One region of the Pseudomonas hormoni genome, then DNA from elsewhere that is predicted to be linked to it. Evidence: riboswitches for the same ligand, from Rfam matches in the RefSeq annotation. Region 1 holds a riboswitch; the other holds the start of a gene.
The links. Region 1 has a riboswitch for cobalamin ahead of cobW (cobalamin biosynthesis protein CobW). Riboswitches for the same ligand answer to the same signal wherever they lie in the genome.

Region 1 (15,626 bases):
CTCGGTCAACCGGCACATCCAGGACTCGGTCGGCAGCGCGAGCACAAAGCCCTCGGCATCCAGGCGAATAGCCTCCAGGCCGTCGGGCAAGGTCATGGGTGAGCGGACATAACCGATGTCGAATCGACCCTCGACCACCATCGTCGGCAACGACACCATGGGGTTTTCGCGCACATTCAGGCTGACGTCCGGACACTCGCGACTGAAGGCCTGCACCTGTTTTTGCAACACACCGGAGTACACCGCCGAAGCCACGTAACCCAGTTCGATATGGCCAATGTCCCCGCGCCCGGCGCGCTGGGCATTTTGCTGGGCGTATTCGAATTGCCGCACCGTTGCCTCGGCTTCGATCACCAGCGCAGCGCCGGCTTCGGTCAGGCTGACTTCACGCGTCTGGCGCACGAACAGTCGGGTGCCGAGTTCGTTTTCCATGTCCTGGATCTGTCGAGTCAGTGTCGGCGGCGCGATACCGAGTTGTTCGGCGGCACGCGTGAAGTTGCCTTGCCGGGCAACAGCGAGAAAATAGCGGAAATGGCGGATGTCCATCGATGCATTAGCTCAAAGGTAATGAAGTCCCGTTTTCCGGCTAACGAAGACAGCAAACGGTCGGGATAAGCTCGCTGTGCAACCACAGTAGAGAGCCCATCTCATGTACGTCAAACCCCTTAATGCCTGCGCGATCAACGGCCTTGCCCAAAAGGCAATCACATCATGAGCCGGGTCAGTCCACGTCTGACGTTGTTGACGGCCTCCGGCGTCTGTTCGCTGATCGTCCTCGACACCAACATTGTCGCCGTCACCCTGCCGACGATCGCCCGTGACCTGGGTGCGAACTTCGCCGACATCGAATGGGTGGTCAGCGCTTACATGCTCGCGTTCGCCGCCCTGCTTTTACCGGCGGGCAGCATTGCCGACCGCTTTGGCCGGCAGAAAACCCTGCTCTGTGGCCTGGGCCTGTTCATTCTCGCGTCCATCGGTTGCGGCGCGGCACCCACGGCGTTGTTCCTCGACATCGCCCGGGCGGTCAAAGGTGTTGGTGCGGCGTTGCTGCTGACCTCGGCGCTCGCCTCCATCGGCCACACCTTTCACGATGAAGTTGAGCGGGCGAAAGCCTGGGCGTTCTGGGGCGCGTGCATGGGCGTGGCAATGACCGCTGCGCCGACCATCGGCGGGCTGATTACCGAGTACATCGGCTGGCGCTGGATTTTCTACCTCAACTTGCCGGTGGGCCTGTTCCTGATGCTGATGGTCTGGCGCGCTGTGCCGGAATCCCGCGACCCTCAATCCGCGCGCCTCGATCCGTGGGGCAGCCTGGCGTTCAGTGCCAGTTTGCTGTGCCTGATCTGGGGCCTGATCGAGGCCAACCGGATCGGCTGGAGCAACCCGGCCACCTACGCCCGAATGATCGGCGGCGCGCTGTTGTTGGGATTGTTCGTCGTGATCGAGCGGATCCAGCAGCGGCCAATGGTTGACCTGCAATTGTTCAAACACCCGCGCTTCATCGGCGCGTTGCTGGGTATGTTTGCCTACGCCGGTTGCGCCCAGGTGATGATGACACTGCTGCCGTTCTACCTGCAAAACGGCCTGGGTTTCTCGGCCATCGCTTCAGGCCTGGGCATGTTGCCGTTCGCTCTGACCATGCTGATTTTCCCGCGCATCGGCGTACGGCTTGCCAGCCGGTTTGCTCCGTCGACACTGATGGCCACCGGTTTGACCCTGGTCGGCAGTGGCAACCTGCTGAGCGCCTGGGCGGTCAGCAGCGGCGGTTACCTATCCTTCGCCCTGGCGATTGCCGTGACGGGCGCCGGCGCCGGATTGCTCAATGGCGATACGCAGAAAAACATCATGGCCTGCGTGCCACGGGAACGCACCGGCATGGCGTCGGGCATGAGCACCACCATGCGCTTCAGCGCAATCGTGTTGGCTATCGGCGTGTACGGAGCATTGCTGTCCAGTCATACCGAGCAAATGCTGCGCGCCAGTCTGTCGGCACAGGGGTCGCAATGGCTCGACCAGACTCAGGGCATCGCCTCGCGGGTGGTGGCCGGCGACATGACGGCGGCGCTGGGCCTGCTGCCGGAAACCGCTCGAAACGCGGTCGAACCGTTGGCCCGACAGGCGTTCGTCGGCGGTTTCAGTCTCTTGCTGTTGCTTGCCGGTTTACTGGCATTGCTGGGGGCGTTAGTGGTGGGCACGTTGATGCGCAATCCGATCCCCGCCCCCTCGGCTGCCGCCATCAACGCGAATGCTTGAATGAAGCCAGCACCCGCTCGGCATTGGCATCGCAGCCCATGCCGTCGGGTTTTGCCTGAATATCGTCGATCACCGCCAACAGCTTCGCCTTGCTCTGCGCCAGGTGCAGCTGCATTTCTTCGATCTGTTCGACTTTGCGCCTGAGACCCGCCAGCAGTTCGTCGTGCTTGAATTCCCCGGTCACGGTGTCCGGCATCAACTGCTTCAACTCCTCCAGGCTGAACCCGGCCTGCTGCGCGCACTGGATGAGGTACAGCGTTTGCAAAACCTGGTCGGGATAATGCCGGTAACCGTTCGCCCGGCGTTCCACTTTCTGGATCAAGCCCTGGGCTTCATAAAAACGAATACGCGACGGGTTAAACCCGCTTAACTGCGCCAATTCACCAATCTTCATCCCGGCCTCATTTGCCTGCTTGACATTAAAGTTAACTTTAAGCTTAGCCTCTGCTCTTCACTGATGAGGAGTCAAGCATGTCGCCCTTCCAAGCGTTGAATTTGCCCAACGGCCAGACGATCGGCAATCGCATTGCCAAAGCGGCGATGGAAGAGAACCTCGCCGACACCGGACAGGCGCCGTCCGATGCGCTGTTTCGGTTGTATCAGGCCTGGGCCGGGGGCGAAGCCGGGTTGCTGCTGACCGGCAACGTGATGATCGATCGTCGTGCGATGACCGGCCCAGGTGGCGTGGTGCTGGAAGATGATCGCGACATGGAACGCTTTCGCCAATGGGCAACGATTGGCCGTTCCGGTGGTGCGCAATTCTGGATGCAGCTCAATCATCCGGGGCGCCAGACCATGGCCAACCTCGGCCAGCAAGCGTGGGCGCCCTCGGCGGTGGCACTGGACCTCGGTTCATTTTCCAAGATGTTTGCCGAACCCAAACCGATGTCCGAGGACGATATCGCCGAGGTGATCACGCGCTTCGCCACCAGCGCCGCGCTTGCTGAAAAAGCCGGATTCACCGGTGTGCAGATTCATGCGGCACACGGTTACCTGATCAGTCAGTTCCTGTCGCCGCTGACTAACCGTCGAACTGACTGTTGGGGCGGTTCCCTGAAAAATCGCGCGCGCTTGCTGCTGGATGTCGTCCGCGCCGTTCGCCAATCCGTGTCACCGCAGTTTTGTGTGGCGGTGAAGCTCAACTCCGCCGACTTCCAGCGCGGCGGATTCGATGCCGAGGACGCCCGGCAAGTGATCCTGTGGCTCAACGATTCGCAGATCGATTTGTTGGAATTGTCGGGCGGCAGCTACGAAGCCCCCGCCATGCAAGGCGAGGCGCGCGATGGCCGGACCCTGGCGCGGGAAGCGTATTTTCTGGAGATGGCCGGCGAACTGGCGAGCGTGGCGCGCATGCCGGTGATGGTGACGGGCGGAATTCGACGTCTGGCGATCGTCGAACAGGTGCTCGCCAGCGGCATCGCCATGGCCGGCATCGGCACGGCGCTGGCCCTCGAGCCGCAGTTGGTCAAACACTGGTGCGAAGGCCAGGACAGCCATCCGCAATTGCCGCCGATTCGCTGGAAACGCAAGCCGTTGGCCGCGCTGGCGAGCATGGCCGTGGTGAAATTCCAGCTCCATCGTCTCAGCCGTGGACGCAAACCCCGGCCCGAAGTGTCGGCGGTCTGGGCGCTGATTATCGATCGCTTGTACATCGGCAGACGCACGCGGCAGTACCGGCAGGCGATGGGTAAGTAATCGGAGAGTGCCTGGGAACGAGGTGATGGTGAAGGCCCGCTCCAACAAGGCAATGCTGTTCACTTAAGAGAGTCTTGACTCAGAGAAACCTGTGGCGAGGGAGCTTGTCGGATCGCCGCACCGTCCCGCTTGAGTGCGTAGCACTCATATAAATCGGCGATGGTTGTCAGATTTTTGGGGCCGCTACGCAGCCCAGCGCGAGCAAGCTCGCTCGCCACAAAGGTATGCATGATCCAAGAGCGTGCTTAAGTGATCAGCATTGGCTCCCACAAGGGGACCTCTAACGCCCGGAGAAACGAAGTCGCGAGAGCTGCCGCAAATCCCCCGCGACGTAATAGTCATCGGTCCAGCTGTCATCCACCACCAGCGGATGAACCTGCTTCAGCGCAAGCTTCTTGGCAAAGTAACGAAAGCGGTAATGCTCGTAGAACCGTAGCAACTCCAAACCATAACGATCGGCCAGGTCGGTATCGCCGCGAACGATCAGGTAGTTCTCGTCGTTGCCGTTACTGGCCGCAGCACTCAGGTTGTGGCTACCACTGATGATCGTCGGCGCGTCGCTGGTGAAGTCGGTGACCACGGCTTTGGTGTGCACCAGCAGGTTGCCCTTCTGGCCTTTCATGTTCTCGCGAAGCCAGCCCTCCAGCCCGGTATTGAGCAGCGCGGTAGCGGCGAACTCGGCGCTGCGGTCGGCGTGGAAACCGGTAATGCGGCTGGCGGTGTTTTGCAGGCCGTAACGCAAAATGTCGTCGTGGGGCTGGCCAAGCAAGGCGTTGAGGATGTCGTCCGGCAACGCGAACGCAGTGACGAACAGTACGTCCTTTTTCGCGGCGGTGATGATCTCGACGAACTCACGCAAATCGCCCTGACCCGAACGCGGTGAGAAGCCCGCAAACAACGGTTGCTGCGGGTCCATCGGGTTGTGTTGCGTGATCCATTGCCGGGTGGCGCCGACGTCGGCCGGTGTCGCCCAGACTTGCTCGAAAGTGCGCAGATAACTGGTGCTGACGCTGACATCGTCCAGCACGTGCACCACGTTCGCCTGGCGATAAACGCCATTGGGCGTGAAGTTAGTGCTGCCGCACAGCACCGCTTCGGGCTGAAGCTGCCCGGCGGCTTCGACCCGGCTCAGCACCATGAATTTGTTGTGGAAGATGTTGTGGGTGATGCGCCCGCGCTTGTTCGCCGCCGGGATTTTTTCCAGGCTGGCTTCGTTGATGGCGGTGTCGTCATCGCCGGGTTGCGCGTGGTACAGCACGCGAACCTTCACCCCCCGTTCGAACGCCGCATTGACGGCATCGACAATCACCTCCAACTCGTATTCGTAAATGGCAATGTCCAGCGCCCACTGATCATCCACCGCCCGCTCGATGAACCCCAGCAAGCGCCCGAGCAAACCGTTTTCCAGCCATTGTCGAGGGGCATCGGGCCAGGCTTCGATGGGCAGGTTTTTGTTGGCACTGATCAGTGCATCGAGTTCGGGAAATTTGCGCTGGAACGCCTGACTGGCGGCCACCGCGCGGTTGAAGATCACGCTTTGATGTAGCGGCAGACCATTGTCGGACGTGACGGTCACTTCCAGGTATTCGCCCAGCTGCGGTGCATCGGCGCTGCCGTACGCCAGGTGAATCCGGTAATGGATCGTCATCCCCGGATTGACCGCGTAATCGGCCCAGCGAAATTTCTGCAGCGGCGCGAGGTCGCTCGGGGTGGCGTGAAACTGCGGGAACGTATGCGCCTTGTCGGGGAACGTCAGGCTGTTGAACAGGAACAACCAAGGCTTGCTGCCCTGCTGTTTTTCGATGGCAAAACCCAGCAGGCCTGTGCGACGGGATTCGGCCAGGTCCATGGCCAGCAGCACGCCGTTGGTGCCGGCGTAGGCTTTGACGCGGAAATCGTCCTGACTGTTTGTGGCGAGAACACGCATGCTTCACTCCTGTGAATGGCTTGCTTTCAGAGCATAGGGCAGCGCTGCGGACTTGGGGGCAATGCTGTAACCGAGTGGATGCTATCGCGGGCAAGCCCGCTCCCACAGGGTTTATGTCGTTCGCAAATTATTGATCAATACACAAACTCTGTGGGAGCGGGCTTGCCCGCGATGAGGCCCTTTGAGACGCGGCAACTCTCAGATCGACAGCAACTCATCGATATGCCGATAATCCGCCTGTAGCTCTGCCGCCAACTGCTGCGCCCGACCCAACCGAATCGGCCCACGCTCAATATCAATCAGCAACCCCGGACACTCCAGCGCCGGCAACCTCGACCACTCCTTCAATCGCCCATCCGTCACCAGCAACAACCGCTGCTGTTCCGCCGGAAAGCGTTTTTGTCGTGCCGCGAGCCATCGTCCCGCCTCGCCAAGCGCCGCCAGCAACGGCGTGCCACCGCCCGCGCCGAGGCCATCGAGCCAGTGGCGTAAACCGGTGGATGCTTTCAAGCCCTGCACTTGCCACGTGGGTGCATGACCGCTGGCCGTCAACAACGCCAGGCGCGCGCGTTGGCGATAAGCGTCGTCGAACAGCTGCGCCAGCAAGCCCTTGGCATCGCTCAATGCCTGGTGCCGGCGCGTCGAGGCCGAAGCGTCGACGATCACCAGCCACAGTTCGTGGGGCGAGCGGGTGCGCAAATGAAACAACACATCCTGGCGTTGACGAGGACGGCCATTGAGCAAGGTGCCGGGCCAGTTGATCGAGCCGCTGCGCGCAGCCTGACGTTTACCCTGTTTGCCGTTGGCCAGGTGTCCGGCGCGGGGTCTGGCATTCGCCCCCGCATCAGATCGAGGGCGAATGCCTAGGGCTTTTTTGGCCAGATCGGCACTTCACGTCGGGCACCGACCGGCAGCGCCTGGGCAGGCATTTCACCCCACTGGCCCTGGCCTTCACTCGGGCTGGACTGTTGTGGTGAGGGTTGCTGGGCCTGTTGTGGTGCCGGAGGCGATTGTTCGCGGCGACGATGACGCAGGGCGAATTCGGCCACCGCGTCGATATCCTCCTCGGCAATGGCGCTCGCCCCTCGCCACGCCGCATGGGCGCGGGCGGCACGCAGCCAGACCAGATCGGCGCGCAGGCCATCGACACCGGCGGTGAAACAGCGCTGGGTAATCTGTGCCAGCGCTTCATCGTCGAGGGGGATGCTCGCCAGTGTGCTGCGCGCGGTCTCACAGCGTTCACGCAGCGACTGCTGCTGGCTCTCCCACTCGGTGCAGAATCGTTGCGGATCGCTGTCGAAATCCAGACGCCGGCGAATGATCTGACACCGTTGGGCCGGCGCGGTATGGCCACCGAGCGCCACGTTCAAGCCAAAGCGGTCGAGCAGTTGCGGGCGCAGCTCACCCTCCTCCGGGTTCATCGTGCCAATCAGCACGAACTTCGCCGAATGCCGATGGGATATGCCATCGCGCTCGATCAGGTTGGTGCCGCTGGCGGCGACATCGAGCAGCAGGTCCACGAGGTGATCGGGCAGCAGATTGACTTCATCGACGTACAGCACACCGCCGTCCGCCTTGGCCAATACGCCGGGAGAAAACTGTGCGCGACCTTCGCTCAGGGCCGCGTCGAGGTCGAGGGTGCCGACCAGGCGTTCTTCCGTGGCACCGAGCGGCAAGGTGACGAACTGACCGCTGGCGAGCAGGTCCGCGAGACCCCGGGCCAGGGTGGATTTGGCCATGCCGCGCGGACCTTCGATCAGCACGCCGCCGATTTTCGGGTCGATGGCGGTGAGGTACAGGGCGAGTTTCAAGTCGTCGGCGCCGACCACGGCGGATAAGGGGAAATGCGGGGTGTCGGTCATCTTCAATACTCACTCATGGTCGGTGATTACTCTGTGGCGAGGGAGCTTGCTCCCGCTGGGCTGCGCAGCAGCCCCAATACCTGAAAGCACATTCTGTCAGGCACACCGCGTTCTCAGGTTTTACGACTGCCTCGCAGCCGAGCGGGAGCAAGCTCCCTCGCCACAGGGTTCCCGGTTTGCATCAGCTGTCTTCTTCTATATCCAGCAACAAATTCTCCAGCGCCTCGCGGTACTCGCCCGGTTCCTTCCACATCCCGCGCTGCTGCGCTTCCAGCATGCGCTCGGTCATGTCGCGCAAGGCATGCGGATTATGTTCGCGCACAAACTCCCGCGTCGCCGGGTCCAGCAAATACGCATCCGCCAGCAACGCGTACTGGTGATCGTCGATCAACTGCGTCGTCGCGTCGAAGGCAAACAGGTTATCGACCGTGGCCGCCAGTTCAAACGCGCCTTTGTAGCCGTGGCGCTTCACGCCGTCGATCCACTTCGGATTGGCCGCCCGCGAGCGTATCACCCGGTTCAGCTCTTCCTTCAACGTGCGAATCTTCGGCAGGTCCGGCTGACTGTGATCGCCATGGTAGCTGGCGGCCGTTTCGCCGCTCAGGCTTTCCACGGCGGCGAGCATGCCGCCCTGGAACTGGTAATAGTCGTTGGAATCGAGCAAGTCATGCTCGCGGTTATCCTGGTTTTGCAGCACGGCCTGAACCTGGCTCAGGCGTTGGGCGAACTGTTCGCGGGCGGTGGTGCCTTCGTCGGAGCCGCCGTAAGCGTAGCCGCCCCAGTTCAGGTACACCTCGGCCAGGTCCTCGCGGCTTTGCCACAGACGCCCGTCAATGGCGCCTTGCACACCCGCGCCATAAGCGCCGGGTTTGGCACCGAAGATGCGCCAACCGGCCTGACGCCTGGCCGCCTCCTCATCGAGCCCCGATTGCAGCAGCGTTTCACGCTCGGCGCGAACCTTGGCGGCCAATGGATTGAGATCGTCCGGCTCATCCAGCGCGGCGACCGCTTGCACGGCGGCGTCGAACAGACGGATCAGGTTGGCAAACGCATCACGGAAAAAACCGGACACGCGCAAGGTCACGTCGACCCGCGGACGGTCCAGCAGACTCAGCGGCAGAATCTCAAAATCATCGACGCGCTGACTGCCCGTCGCCCAGACCGGGCGCACGCCCATCAGCGCCATGGCTTGCGCGATGTCATCGCCGCCGGTGCGCATGGTCGCAGTGCCCCAGACCGACAGGCCGAGCTGACGCAGGTGATCACCGTTATCCTGCAAGTGCCGCTCAAGAATCAGGTTCGCCGACTGGAAACCGATGCGCCACGCAGTGGTGGTCGGCAGGTTGCGCACGTCCACCGAATAGAAATTGCGCCCGGTCGGCAGCACGTCCAGGCGACCGCGACTTGGCGCGCCGCTAGGGCCGGCCGGAACGAAACGACCGCTGAGGGCGTCGAGCAGACCGCGCATTTCAGCCGGGCCGCAGGCGTCCAGTCGCGGCGCGACCAATTCGTGCAGGTTGTCGAGGATGGCGCCAACCTCATCCCAACTCGCCTCCTGTGGGAGCAGGCTTTTGTGGCGAGGGAGCTTGCTCTCGCTGGACTGCGCAGCAGTCCCATTTTCCGGGTCCGCTTCGCGAACCAGCGGGAGCAAGCTCCCTCGCCACAAAGGCTCGTTCCCACCGGGTTGGAGGTTGGGGTTCAAAGTCTGCGAGATCAGTTGCGCGGCGAACAGTTCCAGGCGTTCGCGGGTATCGCCTGCGGTGCGCCAAAGTTCATCGCTGATCGCTGACAAGGCATCCGGCCGAGGCCCAACCCAAGGCTCGGACAACGCACAATCCAGCGGATCGAAACCCAATTCAAAGGCCTTGGCCAACGCCCGCAACAGACTCGATTGCGCCCCACGGCCATCGCCACGGGGAATGCGCAACAGCGCCAGCAACGTATCGATGCGCAACCGTCCGGTCGGCGACTCGCCAAAGATGTGCAGGCCGTCACGGATCTGCGACTCTTTCAAATCGCACAGGTAAGTGTCGAGGCGCGGCAACCAGATCGCCGCATCGGCATCGCTGTCGAGCTTCTCGTCCAGTTGCAGCTCGCGGTCGATGTGCGTGTCGCGCACCAGTTGCAGGATGTCACGCTGCAACTCCCGGGCGCGACGCGGATCAAGCAATTGCGCTTCGTAATATTCGTCGGCCAGCAACTCAAGGTTGCGCAGCGGGCCGTAAGTTTCGGCGCGGGTCAGCGGTGGCATCAGGTGATCGATGATCACCGCCTGGGTGCGACGCTTGGCCTGGGCGCCCTCGCCCGGATCGTTGACGATAAACGGATAGATGTTCGGCAGCGGCCCGAGCAACGCGTCCGGCCAGCAGTTCTCCGACAGCCCGACGCCTTTGCCCGGCAGCCATTCGAGGTTGCCGTGCTTGCCGACGTGGATCACGCCGTGAGCACCGTAGGTGTTGCGCAACCAGAAGTAGAACGCCAGATAGCCGTGGGGCGGCACCAGGTCCGGGTCGTGATAGACCGCGCTCGGATCAACCTGATACCCGCGCGCCGGTTGAATGCCGATGAAGGTCAGGCCGAAACGCAGCCCGGCAATCATCATCCGTCCGCCGCGGAACATCGGATCGCTTTCGGCCGCGCCCCAGCGCTCCAGCACGGCTTGGCGGTTGGCCTCGGGCAAGGCGTCGAACATCGAGTTGTAGTCGTCCAGCGCCAGGCTTTGATGACACGGACGCTGGTCGAGGGTGTCGAGGTCGTTGCTGACACCACCGAGCAATTGCTGGATCAACGCGGTGCCGCTGTCCGGGAGCTCGGCGGGCAGCGGATAACCTTCTGCGTGCAACGCGCGGAGGATGTTCAACGCTGCGGCAGGGGTATCGAGGCCCACGCCATTGCCGATGCGGCCGTCACGGGTCGGGTAATTGGCGAGGATCAGGGCGATGCGTTTTTCGCTGTTCGGCACCCGCGCCAGATCGATCCAGCGTCGCGCCAGTTCGGCGACAAAATCCATGCGTTCCGGTTGTGGCCGGTAGCAGACCACATCGGACTGACTGCGTTCGCTGCGCCACGCCAGGTCCTTGAAGCTGATTGGGCGGCTGATGATCCGCCCGTCCAGTTCCGGCAGCGCGATGTGCATCGCCAGATCCCGCGGGCCGAGGCCCTGTTCGCTGGCACGCCAACCCGGTTCGTTGTCCTGGGCGCAGATGGCCTGGATCACCGGGATATTACGGCGAAACGGTCGTAAATGCGGCGCTTCTGGGCTGGATTGGGCGAAACCAGTGGTGTTGAGAATCACCCCTGCTTCGACCTCATCCAACCAGTCCTCGACCACCGTCAGGCAGCCGGGCTCTTTCAAACTGGCCACGGCAATCGGCAAGGGGTTCAACCCCGCCGCTTGCAAACGCTGGCAGAAAACATCGATGAACGCGGTGTTCGCCGCCTGCAAATGCGAGCGGTAAAACAGCACCGCCGCCACCGGTTGACCGGCTTGCCAGTCGGCTTGCCAATCACTCAATGCGGCGGGGCTTTTTTGCGGGTGGTAGATCGCGGTGCGCGGCAGGGTTTGTGGCTCGGCCCAGGCATAGTCGCGATCCAGCCAGCGATTGGCCAGGCAGCGAAACAGGTCGAGGGCGTTGGCCATGCCGCCCTGGCGCAGGTAATGCCAGAGCCGATCGCGGTCTTCAGGCATCACCGTGCTCAGGTCGCTGAGCTCCGGGTCCGGACGATCATCGCCGGGCACCAGAATCAGCTGCACGCCGCGCTGCGAAAGCTCGACCAGACGCTCGACGCCGTAACGCCAATAAGCGATGCCGCCGTGCAACGAGATCAAAATCACCTTGGCGTGGCGCAGCACTTCATCGACATACAGGTCGACCGACGCGTGGTTTTGTACCTGCATCGGGTTGGCCAGACGCATGCTCGGGTAATCGTCCGGCAACTGCTGCGCCGCTTCGGCGAGCAGCGCCAGGCTGGAGTCGCCGCTGCACAGGATCACCAGCTCGGCGGGGGTTTGTCCAAGGTCGGCAATGTTGTCGTCCGACACGAAACCGCCGGGCTGGGTCCTGAGCAGGTGCATGGGTTAAACGCTGAGCGCGGCGCGCAGTTGCGCTTCGAGTTGCACGGCGTCCAGCTCCTGACCGATCAACACCAGACGCGTGGTGCGCGCTTCATCGGCGCCCCACTGACGATCGAAATGCTTGTCGAAACGCGTGCCCACGCCCTGGATCAGCAGACGCATCGGTTTGTTCGGGATTGCGGCGAAACCCTTGACCCTCAGAATGCCGTGCTTGACCACCAATTGGGTCAGGGCGTCCAGCAGCAGGCTTTCGTCGGCTTGTGGCAGTTCGATGGAAATGGAGTCGAACGCGTCGTGATCGTGATCATCTTCGCCTTCATGGTGGTGATCGTGATGGCTGTGACGGCTGTCGATGTGTTCTTCGGAACCGGCACCGAGGCCGATCAGTACGTCCAGTGGCAGGCGACCGCTGCTGGCTTCGATGACTTTCACCGCCGGCGGCAGTTCTTCGGCGACTTCCAGGCGTACGCGGGCCAGGTCTTCCGGGCTGATCAGGTCGGCCTTGTTGAGAATCACCAGGTCGGCGCTGGCCAGTTGGTCGGCGAACAGTTCGTGCAGGGGCGATTCGTGGTCCAGGTTCGGGTCGAGTTTGCGCTGGGCGTCGACCTGGTCCGGGAAGGCGGCGAAAGTACCCGCGGCAACGGCCGGGCTGTCGACCACGGTGATGACCGCGTCCACGGTGCAGGCGCTGCGGATTTCCGGCCACTGGAAGGCTTGAACCAAAGGCTTTGGCAGGGCCAGGCCAGAGGTTTCGATCAGGATGTGGTCAAGGTCGCCGCGACGAGCGACGAGTTCGCGCATCACCGGGAAGAATTCTTCCTGGACGGTGCAGCACAGGCAGCCGTTGGCCAGTTCGTAGACCCGGCCGCTGGCTTCTTCTTCGGTGCAACCGATGGAGCATTGCTTGAGGATTTCGCCGTCGATGCCCAGTTCGCCGAACTCGTTGACGATCACCGCGATGCGGCGGCCCTGAGCGTTGTCGAGCATGTGCCGCAGCAAGGTGGTTTTGCCCGAGCCGAGGAAGCCGGTAACGATGGTGACGGGGAGTTTGGCCAGTGTTTTCATCGGATGCCCTTTGGCAAGGTGGCGGGCATACGGGACGACGACCGCTGCTGCACAGGCAGGCGCGCGGAAGATTTCGCCACCGGATCACCCCGCCCGGTTGTAGTGAGAATTCGTGTCGAGGCAGGTCTCCTGGCTGACGGTGTGCCTGTCGCTAGACTGGCGTTTGCTGCGCCTTCCCGCGGGCTCCAGGGCTGGAGCGTGCAGTGGCGTGGCAGCGAACATCACCGTTCACAGTTGCGGGGGCAGCCGCGGCATCGACCGCGTTCCCTTCTTAGCTTCGGCAAACGCCGAAGAACCTCGAAAGCGCAAGGCTACGCATGGTGTCGAAGCGGGTCAATGTCCGTCAGTTGCTTGCAGTCCCCTGTGGCGAGGGAGCTTGCTCCCGCTCGGCGGCGAAGCCGCCGTAATACCTGCTTGCGAGTTATGTCTGAAGCAATGTCGGGGGTCGCTTCGCAACCCAGCGGGAGCAAGCTCCCTCGCCACAGTAATCGTTCCCCGGATTCAGAGTTGAGAACCCCTGCCAATTGACGCCCAACCCCCGCCCATGCTCTCCTACACACCTTGTTACGGGTGCCCTTCACAGGGTGAAACGGGAAACCGGTGAATCATGTGCTTTACTCAAAGCCATGTCAGTCCGGTGCTGCCCCCGCAACGGTAAGCGAGCGAAGCGTCAGATCCACTGTGCCAGCAGTTCGGCATGGGAAGGTGACGCTTGCAGGTTTCGGTGAATGCCAAAGCCCCTCGCGAGCCCGGAGACCGGCCCGCAACACAAAGTGACGATTACGTTCACTGAATAACAAACCCGCGGTGGGCGGGCGCTGTTTGAATCTCTGCGAGCCCGATTTGCAGGGATCTTCCATGCGCTCTATTCACCCGCTGACAGACCAGAGGGAAGCGCCATGTCGATCATCAGCAGCACCGGCCACACGACCGCCAGCACCACCACGACCCTGAGCCAACGCCTGACCGCTGCCGTATGCGCATCGATCCTTGGCGCGTGCCTGGTGTATTTCGCCGGTTTCTCGCACATCGAAGCGGTGCACAACGCCGCGCACGATACCCGTCACAGCTCGGCCTTCCCGTGCCATTGAGACCTGCCAACATGATCAAGCGTATTGCGCAAACCGCAGGTTTCACCGGGCTGCTGGCCGCCCTGTTGCTGACCCTGCTGCAAAGTTTCTGGGTCGCCCCGCTGATTCTGCAGGCCGAGACTTACGAAAAATCCGAGCCGGCCGCTGTTGAAGTTCACGAACACGCCGCCGGTACCGCCGCTCACACCCACGATGCCGAAGCCTGGGAACCGGAAGACGGCTGGCAGCGTGTGCTGTCGACGACCGGCGGCAACCTGGTGGTTGCAGTGGGTTTCGCCCTGATGCTCGCCGGCCTCTACACCTTGCGTGCGCCAACCAAAACCTCCCAGGGCCTGCTCTGGGGCCTCGCCGGTTACGCGACATTTGTACTTGCGCCGACCCTGGGCCTGCCGCCGGAATTGCCGGGCACTGCCGCGGCGGACCTGGCACAACGGCAAATCTGGTGGATCGGCACGGCAGCGTCCACCGCTGTCGGCATCGCGCTGATCGTGTTCAGCCGTCACTGGCTGATGAAGATCCTGGGCGTGGCGATTCTCGCCGTTCCTCACGTGATCGGCGCGCCACAACCGGAAGTGCACTCGATGCTCGCGCCGGAAGCCCTGGAAGCCCAGTTCAAAATCGCTTCGCAGCTGACCAACGTGGCGTTCTGGCTGGCCCTGGGCCTGATCAGCGCCTGGTTGTTCCGCCGCAAAAGCGATGGCCAATACCACGCATGACGGATTCCAGCACAGCGCCGACTTTAGTGGTCGGCCTGGGCTGCCAGCGCGGCTGCCCTGTCAGTACGCTGCGGGCGTTACTCGATCAGGCGTTACAGGCGCATCAAATCGGACTTCACCAGATCAAGGCCCTGGCCAGCATCGACCTGAAGCGCGACGAACCTGGCCTGATCGAACTCGCTGCACAACTCAAGCTGCCCTTGATGTACTTCAGCAGCGAGCAATTGACCGGCTATGAACCGCGACTCAGCCACCGTTCGGACATCGCCTTTGAGCGCACCGGCTGCTACGGCGTAGCGGAAAGTGCCGCCCTCGCCCTCGCGGAACACCTGATTCAGGCACCGGCAAAACTGCTGATTTCGCGGCAAAAATATGCCCAGGCGACCCTGGCATTGGCCTGCGCTGCGTAAAATCCTCGATAATCCCCGCCTTCGATCATGAGCAATCTTCATCTGAAGCCTTGCCCCGCCCCTTTTTTGACAGGAAACGACGATGACCGTCTACTTCATTGGCGCAGGTCCCGGCGACCCGGAACTGATCACCGTCAAAGGCCAGCGACTGATCCGTAGCTGCCCGGTAATCATTTACGCCGGTTCCCTGGTGCCCGCCGCCGTACTGGAAGGCCATTGCGCCGAACAGGTGGTCAACAGCGCCGAACTGCACCTGGAACAAATCATCGAACTGATCAAGACTGCCCATGCCAATGGCCAGGATGTGGCGCGGGTGCATTCCGGCGACCCAAGCCTTTATGGCGCGATTGGCGAACAGATTCGCTACCTGCGTGAACTCGATATTCCGTTTGAGATTATTCCCGGTGTCACCGCCACGGCGGCCTGTGCGGCGCTTTTGGGCGCGGAGCTGACGCTGCCGGACGTGTCCCAGAGCGTGATTCTGACTCGCTACGCCGACAAGACTGCGATGCCCGCCGGCGAAGAACTGGGG
Region 2 (15,626 bases), 960 kb from region 1:
GAACGCCAACAAACCCAGACCGGCGCTGGAGCCCGGCACACCTTCGAGGCCCAACGGGTCGTGCACCTGCTCGCCGAGCATCTGCAGACCGCCGCAAATCCCCAACACCTTTCCGCCGTAGCGCAAATGTCGGGCGATGGCGGTGTCCCAGCCATTGGCGCGCAAGTACGCGAGATCACTACGCACGCTTTTCGAGCCAGGCAGAATGATCAGGTCAGCGGGTGGAATGGCCTGGCCGGGGCCGATGAATTGCAGGTCCACTTGCGGGTGCAGGCGCAGTGGATCGAAATCGGTGTGGTTACTGATGCGCGGCAACACCGGCACCACCACTTTGAGCACTTGATCGGCCTTGTCGGTCTGGCGCTGATCAATGCCGTCTTCGGCCTCCAGGTGCAGGTCCATCACGTAGGGCAGCACGCCGATCACCGGTTTGCCGGTGCGCTCTTCCAGCCAGTCGAGGCCCGGTTGCAGCAAGGCAATGTCGCCGCGAAAACGGTTGATGATGAAGCCTTTGACCCGTGCCTGCTCGCTCGGCGACAGCAGTTCCAGGGTGCCCACCAGATGCGCGAAGACCCCGCCGCGATTGATGTCGGCGATCAGCACCACCGGGCAATCCACTGCCTCGGCGAATCCCATGTTGGCGATGTCGCCGGCACGCAGATTGATCTCGGCCGGCGAACCTGCGCCCTCGACCATCACCACCGGATACGCCGCACTCAACCGTTCATGGGAAGCGAGCACCGCTTGCATGGCGATGGCTTTGTAATCGTGATAGGCGACCGCGTTCATCGTCGTGACGGCGCGCCCGTGAATGATCACCTGGGCGCCGGTGTCGCTGTTGGGTTTGAGCAGCACCGGGTTCATGTCGGTGTGCGGTTCGAGATGAGCGGCCTGAGCCTGCACCGCTTGCGCACGACCGATCTCGCCACCGTCGGCGGTCACGGCACTGTTGAGCGCCATGTTCTGCGGCTTGAACGGCACGACGCGTACGCCCTGCCGCGTGACCCAGCGACACAGCGCCGTCACCAGTGTGCTTTTACCGGCGTCGGAGGTGGTGCCCTGCACCATCAACGTAGTCATCGGGTTTCCTTGGCGTAGGCGTCGAACGCTTGATCGAGTCGGGCCCAGTCGGCTTCTTCGCCGGGCAGGCCAAACCGCAGGCTGCTGTTGTGGGTGAACAACCGCAGCAAAATGCCGTTCCGGGCCATGAACTCATGCAGTGCTTCGGCGCGTTCGGTGGTCAGCCACTGAAACAGGGCACAACCGCCCTGAGGCTTGAAACCGTGTTTTTCCAGCAGCGCAGCCAAACGCTCGCTGGCCGCTTCGGTACGCACCCGCTGTCTGGCGTGGCCTTCGGTATCCTGCAGACAGGCTTGGCCCAACACGCGAGTCGGTCCGCTGACGGCCCAGGGCCCGACTTGTTCGGCGAGCAATTTGAGCAGCTTGCGCTCCGCCAGCACGAACCCCAACCGCACACCGGCCAGACCAAAAAACTTGCCGAAAGAACGCAACACGATCAAGCCGACCTGATGGGCACACGGTGCCAGGCTCAGCTGGGGTGTGTTGTCCATGAACGCTTCGTCCACTACCAGCCAGCCACCGCGCTGGGCCAGTCTGGAATGCCAGTCGAGCAGACGGCTCGGGGTCAGGCTCAGGCCAGTGGGATTGTTCGGGTTGACCACCACCAGCACGTCGAGGCTGTCGAGGAAGAAGTCGACTTCCTGCTCCAGCACTTCGCGCACGATGTAGCCGCTGCGGCGCCAGGCTTCGGCGTGCTCGGCGTAACAGGGCGACAGCACGCCGACCTTGCCGACCCGGCGCAAACGCGGCAGCAACTGGATCGCCATTTGCGAACCGGCCACCGGCAGCACCTGCGCGGCACCGTAGTATTCGCAGGCGGCTTGTTCGAGTCCGTCATCGGTTTCCGGCAACCGCGCCCAGGCGCGCAACGGAATGTCCGGGATCGGAAACGGCCAGGGCGCGAGGCCGCTGGACAGGTCGAGCCAATCAGCTTCAGCGATGCCGTACTCGAGTGCCGCCTTGCGCAACCGTCCACCGTGTTCAAGCATAGAATTCAGCCCCCACGCAGAGAATCAGCAGCCACAACCATACCCCGCGCTGGACCAATTGCCAGCCTCGGTCGATGGAGTCGGCGTCCGCCGGCGCGCCTTCGCCCAGTTGCGGACGCTGATGCAATTCACCGTGATAAATCGCCGCCCCGCCCAACTCGACACCCAGCGAACCGGCACCAGCGGCCATCACCGGACCGGCGTTCGGACTGTCCCAGGTCGGGCCTTGGGTGCGCCAGCATTTCAGGGCGAGTCGGGTTTTTCCCAGCAGCGCGTAGGTCAATGCCACCAGTCGCGCAGGAATGTAGTTGAGCACGTCGTCGATCTTCGCCGCGGCCCAGCCGAAGCGTTCGAAGCGCTCATTGCGATAACCCCACATCGCATCCAGCGTATTGCTCAATCGGTAGAGCACCACGCCGGGCGCGCCGGCCACAGCAAACCAGAACAGCGCGGCAAACACCGCGTCGCTGCCGTTCTCCAGGACGGATTCGGTGGCGGCGCGGGCGACTTCGGTTTTATCCAGTTCACTGGTCTGGCGACTGACCAGGTATCCGACACGCGTGCGCGCTTCCTCCAGATCATCACTGCGCAGCGCCTTGGCCACCGGCGTGACGTGCTCACCGAGGCTACGCATGCCGAGCGCGCAATAGAGCACGAGAATTTCGACGATCCAGCCAACATAAGGCGCCCAGGAAAAGGCCGTGGCGAGCAAGGTCAGCGGCACAACCGCGATCACCCAGGCGGTAACGCCGTGGCTGCGCCAGCCGCGTCCACCGCCGTTAAAACGTTGTTCGATGCGGTCGGCAAAACGGCCGAACGCCACCAGCGGATGCCAGCGTTTGGGTTCACCCAGCAGCGCATCCAGCGCAACCGCGGCGACACTCAACAACGCCACACTCATTGACTCACTCCCCAATAATTCTCATACAGTAATTCGCTTAGCGGACGCGCCTGCGCCCAGCCTTCGAGTACCAGCATCGGCGCCGGATAGAATTCCTTGACCGGCCCGAGGCAAAGAATCGCCAAAGGCTTGGCCCCGACGGGTAAACCCAGCAGGTCGGCCAGGGCTTGCGGCTCGAATAAAGAGACCCAGCCCATGCCCAGTCCTTCGGCACGGGACGCCAGCCACAGGTTCTGGATTGCGCAGGACAGCGAGGCCATGTCCATTTCCGGCAAGGTGCGGCGGCCGAAGATGTGGCGTTCGCGATCGTCCATTAGCGCGGCGACCAACACCTCGGCACAGTCGTTGATGCCTTCGACTTTCAGCTTCATGAATTCGTCGGTGCGTTCGCCGAGCGCTTCGGCGGTGCGGATGCGTTCTTCTTCCACCAGCAACTGGATTTTGCCGCGCAGGGCGCGATCGCTGATGCGAATGAATCGCCAGGGCTGCATCAGGCCGACGCTCGGCGCCTGGTGCGCGGCTTCGAGCAGGCGCCGAAGCAACTCGGGTTCGACGGTGCCGCCGCTGAAGTGGCGCATGTCGCGGCGTTCGCCTATCGCGCGATAAACCGCTGCGCGCTCGGCTTCACTGAATGCGTTGTCGGTCATGTCCTCATCGCTGGCAGGCCAGCTCCCACAGGGATCTGCGTTTCTTCAGGTAATACACGGTCAACTGTGGGAGCTGGCCTGCCAGCGATGGCGGCTTCACGGTCAGGCGCAAACAGCGCAGCTACAGCGCTCGGATTCGACGGGAAATAGAAGTGCACATAAGAGGCCGTCATCCGCCCCTCACGATAAACCGCCTCCGCCCCACGCCCGCCGTTAGGGCTCAGGCCACGGGCAATCGGCTCAAGCTCCGTACTGGTCAACGAATGGTGATAGGTATGCCCACGCAGCGAACCTTCCGGTAACTCGACCGCCTGCAACGCCAGTGCCGCCAGCCGTTTCTGCATCACCGCATCACCGGCCAGCAAACCGACCAGCTCTGCGCGAGTGCCTTCGACATCGGTCAGCGAATCGAGCAGATAGAGCATGCCGCCACACTCGGCCAACAATGGTTTGCCCGCCGCGTGGTGAGCGCGAATGGCGTTGAGCATCGGGGTGTTCTGTGCCAGCGCCACATGGTGCAATTCCGGGTAACCGCCCGGCAGATAGAGGCTGTCAGCCTCCGGCAATTGCGTGTCGCGGATCGGCGAGAAAAACCGCAGTTCGGCGCCCATGGCTCGCAGCAAATCCAGGCTCGCGCCGTAGGTGAAGGCGAAGGCTTCGTCGCGAGCCACGGCAATCCGCACGCCGGCCAGCAACGGCTCGGCAGCGATCACGTCCGGCGCGGCGAATTCCACTGCGGGTGGCAGCGCGACTTCGCAACTGCTGGCCAAGGCATCGGCCGCCGCATCGAGGCGCAGATCGAGATCATTCAATTCACTGGCCTGAACCAGACCGAGGTGCCGACTCGGCAATTCAATCCCGGTTTCCCGGGACAACGCGCCGTACCAGCGCAAGCCTTCAGTGAGGCTACCTTCAAGCAATTGCGCATGGCGCAAGGTGCCCACACGGTTGGCCAGCACTCCGGCGAACGGCAAGTCCGGCTGATACTTCGCCAACCCCAACGCCAGCGCGCCAAAGGTCTGCGCCATCGCCGTGCCGTCGATCACCCCCAAAACCGGCACACCAAAATGCCGCGCCAGGTCAGCGCTGGAAGGCGTGCCGTCGAACAAGCCCATGACGCCTTCGATCAGGATCAGATCCGCTTCGCCGGCGGCTTCCCACAATAGCCGACGACTTTCCTGCTCGCCGACCATCCACATGTCCAATTGATAGACCGGCGCACCGCTGGCGCGCTCCAGAATCATCGGGTCGAGAAAGTCCGGACCGCATTTGAACACGCGCACCTTGCGCCCCTGATTGCGATGCAAACGGGCCAGCGCGGCGGTGACGGTGGTCTTGCCCTGACCGGAGGCCGGCGCGGCAATCAAGACCGCCGGGCAATGACGTGGTTGACTCACAATTCGACGCCTTTTTGCGCTTTGATCCCGGCCTGGAAGGCGTGCTTGATGACGCCCATTTCAGTGACGGTGTCGGCCAGTTCGATCATCTCCGGCTTGGCGCCGCGACCGGTGACCACCACGTGCTGCATCGGCGGACGCGCCTGCAAGTCGCTGAGCACCTGATCGAGGTCGAGGTAACCGTGCTTGAGTGCGATGTTCAATTCATCCAGCACCACCAGACCGATCGATGGATCACGCAGCAATTCACGGGAAACGGCCCACGCGGCTTCGGCGGCGGCGATGTCACGCTGGCGGTCCTGGGTTTCCCAGGTAAAGCCCTCGCCCATCACATGAAAACGCACCTGCTCGGGAAAGCGCCGGAAAAACAGTTCTTCACCCGTGCTGTTGCGGCCCTTGATGAACTGCACCACGCCGCACTGCATGCCGTGGCCCATGGAGCGGGCGAGCATGCCGAACGCCGAGCTGCTTTTGCCTTTGCCGTTGCCGGTCAGCACCAGCAGCAGGCCGCATTCATTCGGCGAATTGGCGATGCGTTCGTCGATCACGGCTTTTTTGCGCAGCATGCGCGCCAGATGGCGTTCGTCACGATCGGGAGTATCAGTCATGGGGGAGCTCTCCGTTGAGGCTGGATAACGGCGGGCAGGCACAAGAATAGACGGCAAGAAGCCTGGCATCGCCCACCGTGATGCCGCTGGATGGATCAGGCCGGTCTCCGGGCTCATGAGCGGCGTTTCGCCTGACTGCGCGCCTTCCCATGTCATACCGACACAGTGGCTCAAGGCACAGTCTTCACTCATTTACCGTTGCGGGGGCAGCGCCGGGATCGTGATGGTTCATGAATTGAACGAACGCACTCACCGGCTTCCCTGTTTCACTCTGTCGACCAACGCCACAGAGCACCTGAAACAAGCCGCGAAGGTTAGAGGGTTGGGGGTGGAGCGTCAATTAAAGCCGGGACACCGTCGGGCGAATAACTGCCGTCGATCAATTAACTGACGCCAATCTTGTGCCACACTCTCAGCAGTGATATCAAAGCGCCACAACCTGACAACACAATAATAAGGGTGAGCCACATGCAAGGCATGATCATCAGCAATCCGAAGCTGGAATTCCTGCGCCCGGTGCTGGAACGCTGGTTTGACTGTATCGACCGCTACAACGCCGTGCGCGGCGACAACGATACGCCTTACTGGTACGACGAAAAAGCCAACCTCGGCTTGCTCTCCGCCGCGGCGTGGATGGCGGAAATGGTCACGCTGCAACAGACACCGACCCGCAAACAGAACGAGGAAGGCGAACGCAACGCCCGCGCCGACCTGTTCATCGCCACCCGCGAAGAGCGCGCCTACCTTCAAGCCACGCAGAGATGGCCACGGGTCAACAGCCTGAACCTGACACAAGCGCTGGCCGATATCACCAGCGACGCCAGGCGAATCAGCTACGCCAGCGACCTGAAACTGGGCTGCCTGTTCGTTGCACCGCAAAAAGCCCAGCACGGCGCTACCCCGGAAGAACTCCAGGACATGGTTGACGATCTGCAAAAGGAACACACCTGCGCCGTCGCCTGGTATTTCCCCTACGCCTACCGCAAGTTACGCAACGAAGCCGGCCACTATCACCCCGGCATCGCCGTGCTGTTCAAGGAAGCCCGCGGCTGACCAGTTGAACCATCGCGGGTTTGCGCTTCTCTATTAATCAGGTCACTGCATTTATAGGGAAGATCAGCATGCGCAAGCCCCCGCTCGTTCTCGTCATCGCCCTTGCCGGAGGGCTCGCCGCCTGCGGCGAAACCTCCAGACTGCAAGTCTCCGACGGCACCGGCCCATCGCCCAAACTGCCCGAACCAAACAAAACCCTGATCCCGACGATGAACATCGCCCCAGCGATCGGCTGGCCGGACGGTGCGAAACCCACCGCCGCAGCGGGCACTCAGGTGGCGGCGTTCGCCGAAGGCCTCGATCACCCGCGCTGGCTGTATGTGCTGCCGAATGGTGACGTGCTCGTTGCCGAAACCAACGCGCCGCCTAAACCTGATGACGGCAAAGGCGTTAAAGGCTGGGTCATGAAGAAAGTCATGGGCCGCGCGGGTGCCGGCGTGCCGAGCCCGAACCGCATTACGCTGTTGCGGGACAAGGACCACGACGGCATTGCCGAAACCCGCACGGTGTTTCTCGAAAACCTCAACTCGCCCTTCGGCATGACCCTGGTCGGTAATGACCTGTATGTCGCCGACACCGACCGCTTGTTGCGCTTCCACTATGAGAATGGCGACACGGCCATCAAGTCGCCGCCAATCAAAGTGGTTGATCTGCCGGGCGGTACGTTGAATCACCATTGGACCAAAAACGTCATCGCCAGCAAGGACGGCAGCAAGCTGTACGTTACGGTGGGCTCCAACAGCAACGTCGCCGAAAACGGCATGGATCAGGAAGAAGGTCGCGCGGCGATCTGGGAAGTGGATCGCGCCACCGGCAATCACCGGATCTTCGCCTCGGGGATTCGCAATCCAAATGGTTTGGCCTGGGAGCCGCAAAGCGGCGCACTGTGGACGGCCGTCAACGAGCGGGATGAAATCGGCAGCGACCTGGTGCCGGACTACATCACTTCGGTCAAGGACGGCGGGTTCTACGGCTGGCCTTACAGCTATTACGGCCAGCACGTCGACATTCGTGTCGAGCCGCAAAATCCGGACCTGGTCGCCAAGGCCATCGCGCCGGACTATGCAGTCGGGCCGCACACCGCGTCGCTGGGCCTGACGTTTGCTGAAGGCAACACGCTGCCAGCGCAATTCAAGGAAGGCGCCTTCATCGGCCAGCACGGCTCGTGGAACCGCAAGCCGCACAGTGGCTACAAAGTGATTTTCGTGCCGTTCAGTGCCGGCAAGCCGAACGGGCAACCGGTGGATGTACTCACGGGGTTCCTCAATGACCAAGAAAAAGCCATGGGCCGGCCAGTAGGTGTGGTGATTGATCAGCAGGGTGATTTGCTGGTGGCGGATGATGTGGGGAACAAGGTGTGGCGGGTTTCTGCGGCGAAGTAACTGCCACACACAAGACCTGTGGGAGCTAGCCTGCTAGCGATGGGTCAGCACATCCAACATTGATGTTGCCTGGCGCACCGCTATCGCCGGCAAGCCGGTCTCGCTGCGTTTAGCGCTTGCGGCAGAGCGTGAGCCCATCGCCCAACGGCAACAGCGACAGATCCACACGCGAGTCATCCTTCAAGGCGAGATTAAGCGCCTGGATGGCTCGGGTGTCTTCACTCTCGGGATTCTGCTCAAGCACCCGCCCGCTCCACAGCGTGTTATCGAACACCGCCAGGCCTCCGACGCGCAGCAGACGCAGCGCGTGCTCCAGGTAGGCCAGATAGTTAGCCTTGTCGGCATCAATGAAAATCAAATCGAATTGCTCGGGCTGACCCAACTGAGCCAGGGTTTCCAGCGCAGGCGCCAGGCGCAGGTCAATGCGCTTGGCAAGCCCCGCTTCCTGCCAGTAACGGCGCGCCGTGGCGTTGTAGTCACCAGGAATGTCGCAGCAGATCAGTGAACCGTCATCCGGCATTGCCGCCGCCATGCACAACGCGCTGTAACCGGTGAAGGTGCCGACTTCCAGCAAGCGTTTGGCGCCGGAGAGCTTCACCAGCAATGCGAGGAACTGTCCCTGCTCCGGCGCTATCTGCCAGCGCGCCATCGGCAGCGCCTGGGTTTCATCGCGCAAGCGTTTGAGCAGCGGCGTTTCCCTCAGGGAAACGTCGAGCAGGTATTGATACAGGGAATTGTCGAGATTGAGCGTGCGAGCGGTCATGACGACCTCTGCGAATTAAGGGTTACGCGCCAGATGCTCAGGTTGCAGGACACGCTTGGCGCTGAGGTAGGCTTTCTGCCAATAAGCTTTGGACAAGCTGTCGAGCTTCACCGTGCCGCCCGTGGCCGGCGCATGGACGAAGCGACCTTCGCCGACGTAGATCCCGGCGTGGCTGACCTGAGAGCCGCCATTGGTGGCGAAGAAAATCAGGTCGCCCGTTTGCAGGCCTTCCTTGCCGACATTGGCCGCTTGCATGCTGATCATCTCGCGGGTGGTGCGCGGCAGAGAGATGCCGGCGACGTCACGGTAGACATAACCGATCAGGCCGCTGCAATCGAACCCGGAGTCCGGTGTGTTGCCGCCCCAGCGATAAGGCGTGCCCACCAGGCCCAACGCGCGAAACAGCACGTCTTCTGCTTCAGGCGAAAAAGGTTGTGGTGAACCGAAAACAATCGGCGCGCGAACCACCGGCGCAGGCGGCGGTGTGCGGCTGGCGCAGGCGCTGAGCAGCGCTGCGAAGAACATGAGTGCGAGGCGGGCCGACATCGACATAAGCAGAACATCCTGATCTGGCTGCGGCTTTTTTCTGCCGACAGGACAGAAAAGAAAACCGCCTGCGCAGGACGCAGGCGGTTTGCCATCAATAATAGATCAGGATTCTAGCGGCTATGGGCCAAACTTCAAGTAAGACTTTAAGTTCGCCTTACAAGTTGTCCGCCTACTCTGTTGCAGAGTGGCTTTTTGTCGCCACCGAGGTGGCGACAGGCTGAAGCATTACTTGCGCGCCGTGACCACGGTCGGGGCCATCGCAAGTGCGCGCTTGGCTTCGATGAAGGTCTTGCTCCAGTAGCTGTCGCCCAGGCTATCGACCCGGACACCACCGCTTTTGCGGCTGCTGGAGTGGATGAACTGGTTATCACCGAGGTAGATCCCCGCGTGACTGACACGACCGCGACGGCCGTTGGTGGCGAAGAACAGCAGATCGCCCGGCTTGAGCGCACTGCGAGCAACCAATGGCGCGTCCACGTTGATCATTTCGCGAGTGGAGCGCGGCAGGTTCATGCCGGCCTCTTCGCGGAACAGATAACCGATGAAGCCGCTGCAATCAAAGCCAGCCTCGGAGGTGCCGCCAAAACGGTAACGGGTACCGATCAGGGACATGCCACGTTCGAGGATGCTGTCGGCCAGAACCGGAAGCTGGTACGACTTGCCGTCGGCGAAGTCAGCCAGTTCTTTATCGGTGGCCAGTTCTTCCTGGAAAAGAACGGAAGACGATTGCGCAGTAACTGAATTTTTAACCTGCTGTTGAGGCGCTTGCTCCGACACTGGAGAGTGGGCAGCGCAACCGAACAAAAGGGTAACGAGTGCGAGAGGCACGAGGGGTGCAAAGCGATTTAGCATGGGCACGACCGTGGCTGATAGTTGTAAAGAAGCCGAGACTATGCCCGCTATCATCCTCATTTGCAAATTCAATCGAACTTTATGTGACTTTCCGGTTTCGCGTTTCCATCTAAGCGCTTAAGCCCCATTTAGACGCTTGCGCGGCCTACACCCTGTAGGAAAGCGAACTTTTTGGCGCCTGAAATATGCCAAAAACCTTGTAGGACTTGGGTATTACCAGCCCAGCGTCTCTTTTAGAAACGGGATGGTCAGCTTGCGCTGAGCTTGAAGGGAGGCCTGATCGAGACGCTCAAGCAGCTCGAACAGCGCACTCATACTGCGAGTGCCACGGGTCAGGATAAAATGCCCGACTTCGTCGGTCAGGTGCAATCCACGACGGGACGCACGCAATTGAAGGGCGCGCAATTTGTCTTCGTCGGACAGCGGTCGCATCTGGAAGATCAGCGCCAGCGTGAGACGGGACTTCAGATCCGCCAGCTTCACCGGCAATTCACGCGGGGACGTCGATGCTGCAATCAGCAGGCGCCGACCGCTGTCACGCAGGCGGTTGAACAGATGGAACAACGCCTCTTCCCAGTCCGCCTTGCCGGCAATCGCCTGCAGATCATCCAGGCAGACCAGTTCGTACTGTTCGAGGTTGTCGAGAATTTCGATGCCGCGATCCATCAACTCGGCCAGTGGCAGATACACCGCCGGCTCACCCATCTGTTCGAAGCGCAAGCAGGCTGCCTGCAACAGATGCGTGCGCCCTACCCCGTGCTTGCCCCAGAGATAAATCAGGCTTTCGGTCCAGCCGGCGTCGGCTTCGCACAGCCGCTCGACATAGCCGAGTGCAGCGGCATTGGCGCCTGGGTAGTAATTGATAAAGGTAGCGTCATCACGCAGACGCACACCTAGGGGCAGCTGAATCGGTTTCATGCTGACTGAACAGTTCCAAAGGAACCGTTAGTGGCCTCTGTGTAAAGTTTGCGAAGTTTATACCCGTGAAGCTGACCGCACAATGCGACAGACCATAAGCAAAATCAAAGGTTTGCGTTATCGCACCGGTTTCATGAGCGTTTCTTTGGCGGCGCATGTGACAGCCGCCCATGGGACACGGGCCAGCCTGGCACTGAACCAGGCCGTCCGCAACGCGTCATCGGCGCCCCCTAGAGCTCAGGTTCGTCGACGCCACCGTACATATCCGAATCTTTATACAAATCATGCACATGCCGCACCAGCACCATGATCACCGCCGCCACCGGGAGCGCCAGCAGCACGCCGGTAAAACCGAACAGCTCACCGCCGGCCAGAATCGCAAAGATCACCGCCACTGGGTGCAGACCGATCCGGTCGCCCACCAGCAACGGCGTCAGTACCATGCCCTCAAGCGCCTGGCCAACCATGAATACCGCGACGATGCCAACCATGGGGTACAAGTCGCCACCGAACTGGAACAGGCCGGCAATCAGCGCCGCGCCAATCCCAATGACAAACCCCATGTACGGCACAATCGCCGCCAGGCCGGCGATCATCCCGATCAGCAACCCCAGCTCGAGCCCGACCAGCATCAGGCCCGCCGAATAGATCACACCCAGCGCCACCATCACCAGCAACTGCCCGCGCACGAACGCGCCGAGCACTTCATGGCATTCGTCCGCCAGGATAACCACGCGCTCTTCACGGTCACGAGGCAGCAGGCTGCGGATCTTGGCCATCATCAGGTCCCAGTCCCGCAACAGATAAAAGCTCACGACCGGGATCAGCACCAGATTGGCCAGCCAACCGATCAATGCAAGGCCGGATGCGGTCGCCTGACTCAGCACCACGCCGACAATGTCGGTGGTCTGGCCCATGTGTTCGCTGATCGTCGCTTTGAGCTTGTCGAACTTCCAGAAATTGTCCGACAGCCCGAACTTTGACTGCGCCCACGGCAATGCGGTGTGCTGCAACCAGTCGAGCATCTGCGGCGCCAGTTCATACAAGCGAAACAACTGCTTGGCGAGCATTGGCACCAGCACCAGCAACAACGTGGTGAAGATCAAGGTGAACAGCGCGAACACCGCCACTACGCCCCAGGTCCGGGACAGGCCGGCCTTTTCCAGCCGATCGACCAGCGGGTCGAACAGATACGCCAACAACAGCGCCACCAGAAACGGCGTCAGAATCGGATGCAACAGCCAGATAAACGCGCAGAGCAGAACCACCCCACCCAACCAGAACCAACGCCGCGTATCGGCCATGTACCACTCCATTTGTATCTATATAAAGAAAGAAAACCTTACCAACGGTAACGCAGCTGCGGCACCGGTGCAGGCGTTGGCGCGACAGCAGGCGCCGAGCCCTCCGCCACCGGCTGAACAGGCACGGTCGGTGCCGGGGCCTCACCTGCCGGAATTTCTTGCAACTTCGCCAGCGACAACTGTGACCGCAACTGCTCGGCACTGCCATTGACCCGGTACAGAATCCGGTCAGCGTCAACACTTTGCAGGCGCGCGCCAAACGGCTCCAGCAAACGCCCCAGCGTCGCGTAGCGCTCCAGATTCATGCCCTGCACTTCCAGCAACTGCTCGCCCGAAACCCCGGGCTTGACCACAAAGCGTGGCGCCAGGCGCTGACTGACCGCCAGCATCACCGCGTCGGCCACGGCGGCCTGATCCGCGCCCTGCACGCTGCCTGCTTCCTTCTGATCGTCGAGCCACAAATGCCATTTGGCCTGCCACTGGCCACCTTCTTCACGGGCATGCACGGCCAGCAGTGCGTCAGCGTTGTAACGATCCGATGCGCCGCGCAAAGGTGCCGCATCGGTGCCTTCAAGATTCGGTGCCGTGGCGACCAGTTGCTCGCTCAGGTCCGCCAGCGGCAGACGCAGCGGCAGACCACGGTGTTGTGCCGCGCGACGTAACGGCGCAGCACTGGCCTGACCGTCACCGACCAAACTCGAACCTTCGGTTGAGTCGCTCAGCCACCACGTCAGAATCGATGGCCGGTTCGCGCCCCACAACGACAGCCCGGCACGGCGTAACGCCTGCTCGGTGCTGGCGGGGTCGAAATCGACTTTCAGCACTTCTGGCGGACCGGCATCGAAACCGTACTGGCTGATGATCTGCTGCGGATCCTTGCGAATGGCCGCCAACCCCGGACTTTGCACGGCCTTGGGATCGCCGGTCAGGCGCAACACCAGCGTGTCGAGCGCACGCTGAGTGGCTTGATCGCGCTCTTCTGGCGCCTGACTGGTGACAGGCTCGCGCACCTGATAAAGGCTTTTGACGGTTTCGGCATGGCTCGCCAGGCTGACCAGAGACAAACAACCCACAAACAATGATCTAAAAAAACGCATGGAAGATTCCTGACGACAAGAGCGGCTGGAACTGACCGCATGAAGACAATCGAGCAAGGCTGTGACCATCACCCGACGCAAAACATTCACACGTCCCGGTTAAGTTTTTCGCACTGCCATAACGATAGACGGTTAATCGCGATACCTTATACAGCCAAGCGGGAGGCGACCAACACGGGCAATAACGGTTTTTTTGTATCGATATGCCCCTGCTGTCGGCCTGAGGATGGCCGCTGCCCCTCAAGCCTGATAAAATCGCGCGCCTTCGCAGACCGGCAACAGCCGGGCACCCTGAAATTCGCGCAAGGCACATGCCCTTCGTTTGTTTCGGCGGTCCCACTGGACTCGGTCGTTACCCCTGAATCCCCCCTAAAGGCCTGGATCATGAGCAAGCAACCCTCCCTGAGCTACAAGGACGCCGGTGTAGACATCGACGCCGGTGAAGCATTGGTCGAACGCATCAAGAGCGTCGCCAAGCGCACTGCGCGCCCGGAAGTCATGGGCGGCCTGGGCGGTTTTGGCGCCCTCTGCGAGATCCCGGCCGGCTACAAGCAGCCTGTGCTGGTTTCCGGCACTGACGGCGTCGGCACCAAGCTGCGTCTGGCGCTGAACCTGAACAAGCACGACAGCATCGGCATCGACCTCGTCGCCATGTGCGTGAACGACCTGGTGGTCTGCGGCGCCGAGCCGCTGTTCTTCCTCGACTACTACGCCACCGGCAAACTGAACGTCGAAACCGCGACCCAGGTCGTGACCGGCATCGGCGCAGGCTGCGAACTGTCCGGCTGCTCCCTGGTTGGCGGCGAAACCGCTGAAATGCCGGGCATGTACGAAGGCGAAGACTACGACCTGGCCGGCTTCTGCGTCGGCGTCGTGGAAAAATCCGAAATCATCGACGGTTCGAAAGTCGCTGCCGGCGATGCCCTACTCGCCCTGCCGTCTTCCGGCCCGCACTCCAACGGCTACTCGCTGATCCGCAAGATCATCGAAGTGTCCGGTGCCGACATCGAAAACATCCAGCTCGACGGCAAACCGCTGACCGACCTGCTGATGGCCCCGACCCGCATCTACGTGAAGCCGCTGTTGAAGCTGATCAAGGAAACCGGCGCAGTCAAAGCCATGGCCCACATCACCGGTGGCGGCCTGCTGGACAACATCCCGCGCGTGCTGCCTAAAGGCGCTCAAGCGGTGGTTGATGTTGCAAGCTGGACTCGCCCTGCCGTGTTTGACTGGCTGCAAGAGAAAGGCAACGTCGACGAAAACGAAATGCACCGCGTACTGAACTGCGGCGTCGGCATGGTCATCTGCGTGGCTCAAGAGCACGTTGAAACCGCGCTGAACGTGCTGCGTGAAGCCGGCGAGCAGCCTTGGGTCATCGGCCAGATCGCTACCGCTGCCGAAGGCGCGGCCCAGGTTGAACTGAAGAACCTCAAGGCTCATTGATGTCTCAGACCTGTGATGTGGTGGTGCTGTTGTCCGGCACCGGCAGTAACTTGCAGGCCCTGATCGACAGCACGCGGACCGGCGACAGCCCGGTCCGCATCGCCGCGGTGATTTCCAACCGCGCCGACGCCTACGGCCTGCAACGCGCCAGGGATGCGGGTATCGACACCCGCTCCCTGGATCACAAGGCGTTCGAAGGCCGCGAAGCCTTCGATGCCGCGCTGATCGAACTGATCGACGCCTTCAATCCCAAACTCGTGGTCCTGGCCGGTTTCATGCGCATTCTCAGCGCTGACTTCGTGCGCCACTACGCGGGTCGCCTGCTTAACATCCATCCCTCGCTGCTACCCAAATACAAAGGGTTACACACGCATCAGCGCGCGCTGGAGGCCGGCGACACTGAACACGGCTGTTCCGTGCACTTTGTCACCGAGGAACTCGATGGCGGACCACTGGTCGTACAGGCAGTAATACCGGTAGAGTTGCACGATTCGCCGCAGAGTCTGGCGCAGCGAGTTCACACCCAGGAACACCTGATCTACCCGATGGCCGTACGCTGGTTTGCCGAAGGCCGTTTATCACTTGGTCAACAAGGTGCTTTACTGGATGGCAAGTTACTCGCGGCCAGCGGCCACTTGATTCG

Region 2: another riboswitch for cobalamin. It lies ahead of cobO (cob(I)yrinic acid a,c-diamide adenosyltransferase); the one in region 1 lies ahead of cobW (cobalamin biosynthesis protein CobW).

What each region holds. Positions count from the first base shown of each region.
Region 1 covers NZ_CP075566.1:2,069,276-2,084,901, reverse strand. Annotated here, with positions in the region: gene KJF94_RS09795 (LysR family transcriptional regulator) at 1-546, opposite strand, end outside; gene KJF94_RS09790 (MFS transporter) at 712-2,253, shown strand; gene KJF94_RS09785 (MerR family transcriptional regulator) at 2,237-2,647, opposite strand; gene KJF94_RS09780 (NADH:flavin oxidoreductase/NADH oxidase family protein) at 2,725-3,948, shown strand; gene KJF94_RS09775 (phospholipase D-like domain-containing protein) at 4,229-5,875, opposite strand; gene KJF94_RS09770 (vWA domain-containing protein) at 6,074-6,619, opposite strand; gene KJF94_RS09765 (magnesium chelatase ATPase subunit I) at 6,739-7,737, opposite strand; gene cobN (cobaltochelatase subunit CobN) at 7,919-11,812, opposite strand; gene cobW (cobalamin biosynthesis protein CobW) at 11,816-12,877, opposite strand; cobalamin riboswitch at 12,980-13,192, opposite strand; cobalamin riboswitch at 13,429-13,656, shown strand; gene KJF94_RS09750 (CbtB domain-containing protein) at 13,777-13,968, shown strand; gene KJF94_RS09745 (CbtA family protein) at 13,980-14,684, shown strand; gene KJF94_RS09740 (cobalamin biosynthesis protein) at 14,681-15,094, shown strand; gene cobM (precorrin-4 C(11)-methyltransferase) at 15,177-15,626, shown strand, end outside.
Region 2 covers NZ_CP075566.1:1,107,278-1,122,903, reverse strand. Annotated here, with positions in the region: gene KJF94_RS05220 (cobyric acid synthase) at 1-1,080, opposite strand, end outside; gene cobD (threonine-phosphate decarboxylase CobD) at 1,077-2,069, opposite strand; gene cbiB (adenosylcobinamide-phosphate synthase CbiB) at 2,062-2,970, opposite strand; gene bluB (5,6-dimethylbenzimidazole synthase) at 2,967-3,617, opposite strand; gene KJF94_RS05200 (cobyrinic acid a,c-diamide synthase CobB) at 3,614-5,014, opposite strand; gene cobO (cob(I)yrinic acid a,c-diamide adenosyltransferase) at 5,011-5,622, opposite strand; cobalamin riboswitch at 5,704-5,936, opposite strand; gene KJF94_RS05190 (hypothetical protein) at 6,091-6,675, shown strand; gene KJF94_RS05185 (PQQ-dependent sugar dehydrogenase) at 6,744-8,057, shown strand; gene KJF94_RS05180 (O-methyltransferase) at 8,167-8,820, opposite strand; gene KJF94_RS05175 (C40 family peptidase) at 8,836-9,372, opposite strand; gene KJF94_RS05170 (C40 family peptidase) at 9,595-10,221, opposite strand; gene hda (DnaA regulatory inactivator Hda) at 10,435-11,139, opposite strand; gene KJF94_RS05160 (AI-2E family transporter) at 11,370-12,443, opposite strand; gene KJF94_RS05155 (DUF8605 domain-containing protein) at 12,482-13,540, opposite strand; gene purM (phosphoribosylformylglycinamidine cyclo-ligase) at 13,925-14,983, shown strand; gene purN (phosphoribosylglycinamide formyltransferase) at 14,983-15,626, shown strand, end outside.